Regions from separate parts of the Candidatus Paralachnospira sp. LCP21S3_A2 genome, predicted to be linked through region 1. Evidence: riboswitches for the same ligand, from Rfam matches in the RefSeq annotation. Region 1 holds a riboswitch; each other region holds the start of a gene.

Region 1 (4,199 bases):
CCATCGTCATGTCCTCCACCGCCTCAGCCTGATTTCCGGAACCGGCGGCGCGCAGAAGCTCTGCCAGGGCATCCACCGTATCATAAACGATGGCGGCGGCAGCCACAACCGTCGGAACCCCGATGGCAATGACCGGACAGCCAAGGCTTTCTTCGGTCAGGCTGTGGCGGTGATTTCCGACACCGGAGCCCGGGCGGATCCCCGTATTGCTCAGCTGAATTGTGTTGGCAAGACGGCTGACGCTTCTGGCTGCCAGAGCATCAATAACTACCACCGCCTCCGGCTTCGTCTCAGACACAATGCCGCGGACAATCTCGGCCGTTTCCATGCCAGTCTGCGCCATGACTCCGGGAACAATTCCGCTCAGTCCCCGTTCCTGTTCCGCCTCTGCTTCCTGATGCGCTTCCTGATATGCTTCCTGATGCGCTCCTTCTTTCCGGTCTGTTTCCAGCTTCTGTCGTGTGTCTTTCACACACTCTATCTTACGTCCGAGATGTCTGGTGATCCGGATCTGCTCCAGGGTACGGGGCCCCAGCGAGTCCGAAGTCACCTCATGATTTCCCAGCCCCACAACCAGAACGGAGCCGGGGGCTCCTGCTGAGTGCAGCAGTTCCTTTATATAGGAAGAAAGTTCTTCCGACAATGCCCGCTGCCTCCCCGGACTCTGTCTGGCCATTGCTTCCGTTTCCAGTGTGATATAAATTCCCCGGGGTTTTCCAATCGCCCGCGCCCCAATACTATTCAGTACCTCTACTCTGGTGACACGAACACCGGACTCTCTGTGAACCTCCTCTGCCACCGAAACCCCCGGAATCCCCGTTTTCCCCTCCGTTACCGATTCCCTGGCCTCCAGCGCCAGGTCTGTATGCACCTGCTGCATGCTCCCGCTCCTCCTTTTTTGCTGTCCTTCCGTTCTATTTTCCCTTGATTTTTCCCATTTTATGTATTGACATCGGCGTCTTTTTCCTATAAAATGAGATAGTATGTTTACATTGAACTGTCCGTGTCCGGCTTTAATGCAAACCAGATAAAAGATGATTTAATTAAGTTGGAGGTGTACTGAATTGGCAAATATCAAATCCGCAAAGAAAAGAGTTCTCGTAGCTCAGACAAAGGCTGAAAGAAATAAGGCGATCCGCTCTAAGGTTAAGACCATGATCAAGAAGGTTGACGCTGCTATCGCTGCCGGTGACAAGGCTGCTGCACAGGCGAGCTTATTAGTAGCAATCAGCGAGATCGACAAGGCTGCTTCCAAGGGTGTGTACCATAAGAATACCGCTTCCCGTAAGGTTGCCCGTCTTACCAAGGCTGTAAACGCTATCGCTTAGTTTTTAAGCATAAACCAAATAAAGGACTTCACAGAATCCCTGTCGGAATGGTGTGCCGGCAGGGATTTTTTTATAGGAAAATTCGTCCTATGAAATAAAAAACGCTCCGCGGCAATCGATCCTTTTCCATTTTATATATAAATTGGTTTGACTTTCATGTATCAACACGCTATAATAGGCTTTGTTGGTATATATGGAGGTCGCGGAAATCAAGAGTACCGGTTTCACCGGGAAAGGGAAATCCGCCGAAAGCGTTTTTATGATCGCTTGGGCTTGTATCGAACAGGTACAAGACTGTTTCCGGAGTCTGCCAAGCTCCGGAAGAGCGCTGTATTTACTGAAAGGCAGGAAGCACAGGGGGGAATCCTTAACCGTTTCCTACAAGCTCAGACAATATGGGAATCAAATTAAAACGATATTTCGCCATGCGTGATCCAGCGCATGGCTTTTTATATGCCATAAAATCATCACATGTGAGAGGAGAATCAAGCGTGAAAAAGATACGAATCGGTGTCGATGTGGGCGGAACCAACACTGATATCTGCGCCATCGATGAAGCAACCGGCGAGCTGATGGTCTATAAGCTCCCGTCTTCCTTAAAGGATCAGTCTCAGGCCGTTGTGGGCGGGGTAAAAAAGATCGTGGAAAAATACGGTCTTGATTATAACGAGGTGGATCGTTTTATCCACGGAACAACGGTTGCCACCAACGCGATCCTGGAAACCAGAGGTGCCAGAACCGCCCTTATCACTACAAAGGGCTTCCGTGATCTTCTGGAGATTGGACGGCAGAAGCGTCCCGATCTGTATGACCTGCAGATGGACAAGGCTCCTGTCCTCGTTCCCCGAAATCTCCGATACGAGCTTTCGGAGCGTATGAACTACAGAGGCGAGATCCTGGAGGAATTAAAGGACGAAGAAATCTTAATGCTCATCGAAGAGCTGAAGAAGAGCCATGCAGAGGCTGTGGCTGTTCTGTTCTTAAACGCTTACTTAAATCCGGAAAACGAAGCGCGGGTCAAGGAGCTCATTGAAACACACCTTCCCGGCATTTATATTTCCACCTCCAGCGAGATCTCCAACCAGTTCCGTGAGTTTGAACGGCTCTGCGGCACGGTTCTGAATTCCTTCGTCGGTCCCGAGGTGAAAAAATATCTGGACAACCTCCAGAATACCCTGAAGCAGATCGGAATCAAAAAGGTCTATATCAATCACTCCAACGGCGGGCTTATGTCGATCAACGAGGCAGCCACCTATCCCATTAAGACCGGTCTTTCCGGCCCTGCGGCAGGTGTTATCGGCGTACAGTACCTGATGAACCTGATTGATGTAAAAAATGTCATCACCATCGATGTCGGTGGCACCAGCACTGACATCAGCATGATCGTGGACGGCAACATCGAAAGCTCCAAGGATAAGAACATCAGCGGCTATCCCGTGCGGATTCCTTCTATTGATATTTCCACCATCGGTGCAGGCGGCGGCAGCATCGCCTGGGTAGATAATGGCGGAATCCTGAAGGTTGGTCCCCAGAGCGCCGGTGCAGAGCCCGGACCGGCCTGCTATGCAAGAGGCGGCACCGAGGCTGCCATCACCGATGCCCGCGTGGTGCTTGGTCATCTGAACAACAAAGAGCTGTTAAACGGACAGCTTCCCATCGACTCCAGCCTGTCCTTTAAGGCTGTGGAGAAGCTTTCCGAAAAGATCGGCATGAATGTGGAGGAGACCGCCCGCGGCATCATCACCGTCGGTAACTCCAATATCGTAAAGGAAATCAAAAATGTAACGGTAGAAAAGGGCTATAATCCTTCCGATTTCGCTCTGGTGGCCTTCGGCGGCGCCGGTCCGCTCCATGCGGCAGAGCTGATGGAAGAGCTGTCCATGCCCATGTCCATCATCCCCAAGACCCCCGGTCTTCTGGCTGCATACGGACTTTTGACTGAGGATATGCGCCGTGACTTTGTCCAGACCTCCGTTATGGATCTCGGACAGACTGATTTCTCGGTGATCACCACCATGTACGACCGTCTGGAACATGACGCCGATGTATGGTTCGACAAGGAGCAGATCCCCATGGACGAACGCGGACTGGAATATTATCTGGATATGCGCTACAAGGGTCAGAACTACGAGATCTCTGTTCCTTATGATAAGAGCATTCAGAATGTGGAGGCCCTCCGGGAGCGGTTCACCGAAACCTATCTCCGCCTCTACTCCTACACCTCCGCAGACGAGGTTCAGATCGTCAACTTTGGGCTTTCCGCCATCGGACGGATCAGCAAGCCCAGGATTGAGCGCGAGGATTATGTGGGCGAAGACTCCTCTTCCGCTATCATGGGCGAACGCATGGTACTTCTCGAAGACGGAAGCCGTGAAAACTATATGCTTTACGACCGGGAGAAGCTGCACTGCGGCAACGTGATCAACGGCCCGGCCATCGTAGAACAGATGGACTCCACCACCATTATCCTGAACAATCAGAAAGCAGTTGTGGACGAATACTTTAACATGATCATCACAAGATGCGGAGGTGAACACCATGAGTAAGATCAATTCCATTACCCTGGAGGTAATCAGCAACGGTCTTCTCTCCATCGCCGAGCAGATGGGTGTGATCCTCACAAAGACCGCATACAGCACCAACATCAAAGAGCGGAAGGATCTTTCTACCGGTATCTTCGATGCCGACGGACGACTTCTTTCCCTGGCACAGCATATTCCGATCCATTTCAGCTCCTTATTCGGCGCGGTATCGGAAACCTTAAAGCGCTGGGACAAATCCGAAATCTATGAGGGAGATGTTTACATCGCCAACGATCCCTATTACGGCGGCGGTTCCCATCTTCCGGACATTGCCCTGGTGCGTCCTGTA
Region 2 (4,199 bases), on a different contig from region 1:
GATGCACAGTGGCTTGAAGCCAAAGGGATCTCTGGCTCCGATCAGCTTTCTCGGACTCATAAGCACCAGAGAATAGGCTCCGATGATCTTCTTCATGGCCTTTCCGACTGCTTCCTCGACGGTCTTTGACTTCACCCTAGCCCGGGCAATATGATAGGCAATCACCTCGGAGTCGATCGTCGTCTGAAAAATCGCACCATCATGGGCCAGCTCCCGCCGAAGCTCCGGTGCATTAACCAGATTGCCGTTATGAGCCAGTGCAAGGGTTCCTTTGATATAATTCAGAACCAGCGGCTGTGCGTTTTCTCTTGTGCTGGATCCGGCAGTCGAATATCTGACATGGCCTACGCCGATATCTCCAAACTGCAATTCCTCCAGGACCTCCGGTGTAAAGACCTCATTGGTCAATCCCATTCCTTTACGAAGCCGGACCACGCCTTTCGGTCCCTCTGTGTCGCTGACAGCGATTCCACAGCTTTCCTGCCCACGATGCTGTAATGCAAGAAGTCCATAGTAGATTGTTGGTGCCACATTATTTCTGTCAAAATCATAGATTCCGAACACACCGCATTCTTCATGCAGCCGATCGGAATCCCTGTATGTCTCATAAGGCTGCTCTGTCATGAAACCACCCTTTCTTTAAAGGCTGTGCATAAAACAACGCCTGTCCACATGCCAACTACCAAAGCAAATTATAATATAACGATATTGATAACGCAACCGCAAAATTGAACAAAACACTAGAAATCACGATTTCCCGGACATTTTTCGATAGGAAACCAAGCCTTTTCCAGAAATAAAGGAGCTTTCCCGCATCGTCATTCCTTCCGGTGACCTGCTGAAAAGCTCCTGCCATGACATTATTATATTTACTATTTTATTAAGGAAGCTTCTCCTTCACACCTACCCGATCACATCACTCATGTCATAAAAACCGGCCGGTTTTCCTGCAAGGAACTTCGCAGCTTCAATTGCACCCTTGGCAAAGATGCCTTTGGAATATGCTGTATGCTTGAACTCAATGACCTCATCGGCTCCGGCAAAAATCACTTCATGCTCGCCGACAATGCTTCCGCCCCGTACTGCACTGATTCCAATTTCGTTTTCGGAACGCTTTGCCCGCTCCTGAGAACGATCATATTTGTAGGTATATCGATGATCCATCGCTTCATTGATGGAATCAGCCAGTGCTAATGCAGTACCACTTGGAGCATCCAGCTTCTGATTGTGATGCTTCTCCACGATCTCAATGTCAAAGCCGGCCGGTGCCAGTGTCTGCGCCGCTTCCTTCAAAAGCTTCAGAAGCATATTGATTCCCAGAGACATATTGGCAGATTTCAGAACTGCCACAGATGCAGACGCCTCTTTCACCTGTTCTAATTGCTCCTCAGAAAGTCCTGTGGTACAAATCACAACCGGTGTCTTTGTTCTCACGCTGTAGGATAATAATCCGTCGATTGCTTTTGCCGAACAGAAATCAATGATCACATCGGCAGAAACTGTACACTCATCCAGTGACTTAAATACCGGATATGTATTCTGGATATGGTCGGAAAGATCAATTCCCGCCACAATCTCGATTCCTTCATCTGCAGCTGCCAGCCCGGTGATCACCTGGCCCATATGACCGTTGCAGCCATGCATAATCGCTTTTACCATCTTTTTTCCCTCTTTTTCTATACGCTGTATTTATGCCAGTGTCAATCCAAAATCAACCATTGCTTTCTTTAATACTTCTTCATGTGCCGGCTCCATGGGAGATAACGGTCCACGAAGCGGTCCGCAGCCCTTACCAAGCAAATTCATGGCAGTTTTTACCGGGATCGGATTTACTTCGCAAAACAGCGCATCGATCAGCGGAAGCGCCCGAAGCTGAATCTGGCGGCTTTCTGCCACATTTCCATCCAGGAAGCTCATAACCATATCATGGGTTTCCTTCGGTGCCACATTGGATAATACAGAGATCACGCCGATTCCTCCCAGCGCCAGGATCGGTACCACCTGATCATCATTTCCGGAGTAGATGTCCATACATCCGTCTGCCAGCTGTGCCAGCTTCGCGATCTGGGAAATGTTTCCGCTGGCCTCCTTAATTCCTATGATGTTGGGAACATTCTTTGCCAGATATACGGCTGTTTCCGGCTGGATATTACAGCCGGTACGACCGGGTACGTTATAAAGAATGATCGGCAGGTTCACTGCCTCTGCAACAGCAGTGAAATGATTAATCAGACCTTTCTGCGTTGCCTTGTTATAGTAAGGAGTTACCTGAAGCAGCGCGTCTGCGCCAAGCTTTTCTGCCTCAACGGACAGATAGACCGCAGTTTCGGTACTGTTGGAACCGGTTCCTGCAATGACCGGAATTCTCTTGTTTACAACCTTGACCGCGTGACCGATCACATCCAGATGCTCTTCATGGCTCAGCGTGGAAGCCTCGCCTGTGGTTCCGCAGATGATGACTGCATCCGTTCCTGCCGCCACCTGCTCCTCCAGGATTTCTGTCAGCTTGTCATAATTTACGCTTCCATCCGCAAAAAAGGGTGTTACAATTGCTACGCCTGCACCTTTAAATACTGCCATTTCCTTTTCCTCCTTATTTTTCATTTTCTTGAGCGCCTGCTGTGTCAGATCTTTTGTTCCGCTGCAGTGCGATCCCCGCGGAGCGTTCCTGTTATATCAATGGATTCTGATACCGGATTGCTCCGCACGATGTGCTCCCGCGATCCTCACGACCCGCGTCAAATGTTCCAGCGTTTGCCTCTGGTATCATTTCCTATAACAAAATAGAGCTGACCGAATGGTCAGCCCTTTCAATTTCAACAGCAGCATAAACATATATGCCGGAAACTTTTAAGTAGCGCTCCATCCGTCGGATGACAGTCATATAGTTCTTCACCATATGCCCAGGAACTTCTATTCAGGTTATCGGTTCCTTCGGCGTTTTTTCCTTTCCTCCGGTTTCTTTCATGCCTGACATGTCCGCCGTTCTACTGATAAAAAACGCAACCTCTACATTTAGTTATTCAATTTGTTACTTTGGTCATCATAACATCATTAACCGGCCTTGTCAACCGGGGATCTGAAAAATCTATCCTTCTTTCATATCCACGGAGTCAATTCTTGTGACCCGGTCCACTAATGGATACAATTCCTCCGGGAATACGATTCCTGTCATAATAATATCTACATCCTCATCCCGTGCCTCCAGAAGCTTTGCAATATCCTCGCTTTCGATGATCCCATGATCCACCAGGCCCAGGATCTCATCCAGGATCAGGACATCACAATCTCTTGTAGAAAGCACCTTTTTTGCGAAATTCACACCGTTCCGCATATTGGCTGCCTCCTCGGATTGTTCCTCCTTGGACAGCTCTGCATAAGGACGATCCAGTTTTTCAAAAGAAAACACCTTGATCTCCGGCTCCAGCCGTCTGCTTATCTCATTTTCTTCGCTTCGGCCCTTCAGGAACTGAATGATCACAATATTCTGGTTCCTCCCCGCAGCTTTTACAGCCAGGCCTATGGCACAGGCACTTTTTCCGCTTCCTTCTCCGCAAAGCACCTGAATCATTCCTTTTTTCATACTTTCCTCCAGGTCGTACTGTCATATTTCCCTACATTTTACCACCGTTCTTCTTAGAATGCAACTCTATTCCCCCCGTATTTTCCTTTGCTATTCAACCCATTCCAGTTTGCTGACCGACACCTCATAAGCAGTCCGTTTTTCACTCTCATTTTCCCCGATCCGCTTTACGTATTCACGGCTCTGGACCCTGCCCCAGACACAGATCCTGCTGCCGACTTCAAAGCCGGACGCATAACGGGCATTTCTGCCCCAGGCGATGCATGGAATGTAATCCGATTTTCCGTAGGGCCGGTTCACCGCCACCAAAAGATCGGCAATCTCCCTTCCCAGCGGTGTCTTCCGATAGACCGGAGCCTTGCATATGTATCCGTCCAGGAAGATCTGATTGGTTTTCGTACAGTCATGAAATTCCTCCAGAAATGCGATCTCCCGCACAAACACCGACAGGATCAGGCGGTTTTTTGTTCCTTCATGGCGGTTATAGGACCGGAACTGCCCGGAAGCCTCCACCAGCATCCCGGTATAATCACCGGTCACATCCAGAAGCCGCTCAGATATTAAAAGCGGGATCACATCGACCTGCTCACTGAGACGGCTGATGGAGATTTCTGTC
Region 3 (4,199 bases), on a different contig from region 1:
TCGGAGCGTACCATGGCCCAGCTTCTCGGTGTATCGAGACCGCTGGTGCGGGAGGCACTCCGCTCACTGGAATTTATGGGAGTTGTCACCTCGGTACGGGGCGGCGCCAATTATATTTCCGAGGATCTGGACAACTGTCTGATCCGCCCACTCTCTACCTTGTTCCGTCTGAAAAACAGCAGCGCCCGCCAGACCCAGCAGCTGCGTGCCGCCCTGGAGCGGGAGACGGCCTGTCTGGCTGCGGAAAACTGCAGTGAGGTAGAGGCGGCAGAGCTTCAGCTGATCCTGGCGAAGCTGGATGCGTCCGATGACGAGAAAATGCGCGCCAATCTGGACCGAGATCTTCATATCCGGATCGGCCAGATCGCCGGAAATCCTATGATTTTCAGTGTCATCAGTGCTTCCAACCAGCTCATTGAAAATATGATCACCGGAATCCGCGCCCATATCATGAAAAAGAAAAATTCCAGTGCCGATGTGGATGAACAGCACCGCCGTCTGGTAGCCGCCATTGTATCCCATCAGCCGGAGGAGGCAAGAGCCTGTATGGAGGAGCATATGAAGAGCATCGCGGCGTACATCGAAGAGATGGAAGCGGAGAGGAGTAAATCATGATAACGATCGATCTGAGCCGCTGCATCGGCTGTGGCGCATGTGTAAAAGACTGTCTTATGGCAAATCTGAAGCTGGAGGGAGGTACTGTGACTGCGGGAGAACGGTGCATTCTCTGCGGTCACTGTGTGGCAGTCTGTCCGAAGAATGCGGTCAGTCTTTCCGGCTGTGCCATGGGGGAAACGGAAGAATATGATCCGGAGACCTTTACGGTGGAACCGGGGCAGTTTCTTCATGCGGTGAAATTCCGGAGAAGTATCCGGCAGTTTCAGAAAACCATGGTTTCGGACGAGGCGAGAGACCGGATTTTGGAGACCGGCCGGTATACGGCAACGGCGGCGAACCGCCAGGATAACCGGTTGATCTGGGTGCAGAAGGAGCTTGATGAATTAAAGGAAACACTGTGGGAGGAGCTTCCCGGTGTGATTCCGCTGTTTGAAAAAGAGGCGCCTGCCATGGCTGCACGGTTTTTGGAATTTTCGAAAGCGCACGCGGCGGACGGAAAGGATTCTCTGTTTTTTGGTGCGCCAGTGCTGCTGGCAATCCAGGGACAATCGGAGCTGGACGCCGGACTGGCGGCGGCAAACATGGAGATAATGGCAGTCTGTGAGGGCTGCGGCGTGTTGTACAGCGGTTATTTAACCAGGATCATCAACCGGTCTCCGGTACTGCGGGAATGGCTGGAACTGGGAGATCGGGATCTTTCCATCTGTATGCTTATTGGTTATCCGGCGGTCCGCTATTTCCGGACTGCGCCGAGAAAAGAAGCAAAACAGGTTGTGATCCGGTAGAGCCGGACAGAAAAGGTACAGTATGATAAGCGCAGAGAAAAAAGCAGAAATCGAGGAGCAGCTGGCTGGGCTGCCGATCGTACAATATGAATTTTTAAAGCCGGAGCAGATTGTATTTTCCGACCGGGTCCGCTATGTATGTGAAACCGAGTGTCCCAGATACGGGACGACCTGGGCCTGCCCGCCGGCGGTGGGAACCGTGGAGGAGTGCCATGCCCGGTGCATGGAATATACCGATGTGTTCCTGTTTACAACCATGTGCGAGGTTCCGGACATCGGAAATCTGGAACAGACCCTTACTTATCGGGCCGATCATGAAGAAATCACCAGAACCGTCCGGGATCAGTTTGAGGCGGCAGGCTTTGAGACTCTGACGCTTTCGACAGAGTCCTGTGCCATCTGTAAGAAGTGCGCCTATCCGGATGCCCCCTGCCGTCATCCGGATAAAATGTTTCCCTGTGTGGAAAGCTACGGAATCCTGGTAACAAACATGGCGGAGCAGTGCGGGATCGAATTTATTGAGGGCGGGAATGTGGTAGTCTGGTTCAGTCTGGTGCTGCTGCGGGAACGTCCCCAATCCTGATCAATATTTGTACTTTATGCGGCTCCACCCAGGCCAGCCAATCGGCACAATCCAAAGTTGCCTCTGGCTGGCCTGGGTGGAGCCGCGAAGAAATGCGATATTAAACAGGTAATATTAGTGCCGGGGTTCGGGACGTCCCCTTCGCAGTCAATATGCCAGATCCGGCCAGCATGGATTATCCGCGCCGCCCGCGAAACAACAGTTGACAATCCAGAACAGCTAGAGTAGAATAAATAAGGCATATTCAGAGGCGCGGAGGACATGAGTAGCGAAGGCAAAAGGGTGATCCGCCGAAAGCAGCGAGCCTGCTTGGGCCTGCATTGAAGAAGTGCAGGACTGTTTTTACCGAAACAGAACAGCCAGTCGGTAAAAGAGTGCTGTATATGCGCGGCGAAGGATAAAAACGAGCTTGTGGCGGCGGAGCAAAGGCTTTGCGGCCGTAAATGAAGGATCCTGCGCGCAGGGTCCGTTTTTATTTTATTCAGGAGGAAAAAGAAATGGTATTTGGTGTACTGAAGGACATTAAAAACGGCGAATACCGCGTGATTGCAACCCCCTCTGAGGTTGCTTCGGTTGTTGCAGACGGCCATCAGGTGCTTGTCCAGAAGGGCGCCGGCGAAAAGGCCGGATTCGAGGACGAGGAGTATGTAGCCATGGGCGCAGAGCTTGTGGATACTGCCGAGGAAATGTATAAGAGAAGTGATCTTCTCGCAAAGGTTAAGGAGTTTGAGCCCTGTGAGTTTGATATGCTCCGGGAAAATCAGATCGTGTTCACCTGTATTCATCCGGCGGCTCATCCCGAGGAGGTTCAGGCACTTCTGGACAAGAAGGTGATCGCGTTTACTGCAGAGGATTCCCACCGCTACGGCTCCCCTAACTGCGAGGCAGCCGGAAAGCAGGGCGCACTCATGGGTCTGGAATCCATGCTTTCCATCAACGGAGGCAAGGGTAAATTCGTGAGCGGTCTCGGCGGAGCACCCGGCATGAAGGTGCTGATCCTTGGCGGCGGCGTGGTTGGACAGGCTGCTCTGTCTGTGCTGTATGCACTGGGCGCATGGGTGACCGTGATGGATATCAACATTGGTACGCTGAGAACCCTGAGCCGTCAGTATCAGGAGCGTGTCAACACTATGATCTCCACCAAGGAGAATATTGCCAAGCTGCTGCCGGAGACTGACATGGTGCTCAACTGTGTAAAGTGGCCGAAGAACCGTACCGATCATCTCATCGACCGGGAAATGGTCCGCAGCATGGCAAAGGGCTCTGTTATCGTTGATATCAGCAACGATGTCGGCGTGATCGAGACCTTCCATGAGACAACTCATGAGGATCCCCGATACATTGAAGAGGGCGTGGTTCATTACTGTGTAAGCAACATTCCCGGCGCCATCGCAAACTCCACCTCCGTGGCTTATGCGGCATCGGTGCTTCCTCATTTCCGCAGCATCATGAACAACGGCGTGGCGGAAGCATGCAGAAGAGACGGTTTCTTAAGAAGAAGCCTGACAACGTACAAGGGCTATCTGACTCATGAGGAGACCAGTGCACTTCAGAACCGTGCATGGATCCGTCCGGAGGATATTCTCGGAATCGCGGATCAGAAGCTGGATCCCGCACCGCCCGCAACGGTAACACGGTCCGAAAACTTCATCGCAAAAGAAGACGTTAAATTTTAATAACCTGAAGAAGGAGAGAGTATGAAAGAGTTAGTAAACATGGGATTTATATCCATCATTCCCCCGATCCTGGCAATCGTGCTGTCCTTTGCCACAAAGAATACCATCGTCTCCCTCGGTGTTGCCTGCCTGACCGGAACGCTGCTGGCAGGACAGGGACTGTTCGGATTCCCCACCTTATTGAAAGAAAGCCTGGGAACCACAAGCTTTTCCTGGGTTATGCTGCTGAACATTTTCATCGGCATTCTGGTTGCATATTTCCAGAAAACCGGTGCGATCCAGGGCTTTTCCCAGTGGGTCAATGACAAGAAGCTAAGCCGGAAGGGCGCACAGCTCATGGCATGGGTGCTGGGCATGTTCGTATACTTCAGCGATTCCTTCAGCCCCCTGTTTGTCGGCTGTACCATGAGAAGCATCACCGACAAGGCGCGGATCTCCAGAGAGAAGCTGGCGTACATCGCCGACTCCACCTCCGCACCGGTAAGCGTGCTGGTTCCCATCACCGGCTGGGCTGCTTATTTAAGCGGTCTGGCGGTA

Evidence for each region. A riboswitch is a leader RNA that binds a small molecule or an ion and turns the genes downstream of it on or off. The one in region 1 is predicted to bind lysine.
Region 2: it holds a riboswitch for lysine, as region 1 does, so the genes downstream of both, dapA (4-hydroxy-tetrahydrodipicolinate synthase) here and ACTQ3K_RS05335 (hydantoinase/oxoprolinase family protein) in region 1, are expected to answer to the same signal.
Region 3: it holds a riboswitch for lysine, as region 1 does, so the genes downstream of both, ACTQ3K_RS07280 (alanine dehydrogenase) here and ACTQ3K_RS05335 (hydantoinase/oxoprolinase family protein) in region 1, are expected to answer to the same signal.

What each region holds. Positions count from the first base shown of each region.
Region 1 is NZ_JBQKGG010000004.1:133,069-137,267, reverse strand. Features, by position in the region: gene gpr (GPR endopeptidase) at 1-880, opposite strand, end outside; gene rpsT (30S ribosomal protein S20) at 1,065-1,328, shown strand; lysine riboswitch at 1,515-1,667, shown strand; gene ACTQ3K_RS05335 (hydantoinase/oxoprolinase family protein) at 1,820-3,874, shown strand; gene ACTQ3K_RS05330 (hydantoinase B/oxoprolinase family protein) at 3,867-4,199, shown strand, end outside.
Region 2 is NZ_JBQKGG010000005.1:65,454-69,652, forward strand. Features, by position in the region: gene purF (amidophosphoribosyltransferase) at 1-624, opposite strand, end outside; gene dapB (4-hydroxy-tetrahydrodipicolinate reductase) at 904-1,659, opposite strand; gene dapA (4-hydroxy-tetrahydrodipicolinate synthase) at 1,690-2,580, opposite strand; lysine riboswitch at 2,848-3,020, opposite strand; gene ACTQ3K_RS05985 (cob(I)yrinic acid a,c-diamide adenosyltransferase) at 3,089-3,583, opposite strand; gene ACTQ3K_RS05990 (single-stranded DNA-binding protein) at 3,674-4,199, opposite strand, start outside.
Region 3 is NZ_JBQKGG010000007.1:96,092-100,290, reverse strand. Features, by position in the region: gene ACTQ3K_RS07295 (FadR/GntR family transcriptional regulator) at 1-615, shown strand, start outside; gene ACTQ3K_RS07290 (nitroreductase family protein) at 612-1,403, shown strand; gene ACTQ3K_RS07285 (DUF2284 domain-containing protein) at 1,426-1,986, shown strand; lysine riboswitch at 2,224-2,374, shown strand; gene ACTQ3K_RS07280 (alanine dehydrogenase) at 2,484-3,662, shown strand; gene ACTQ3K_RS07275 (Na+/H+ antiporter NhaC family protein) at 3,684-4,199, shown strand, end outside.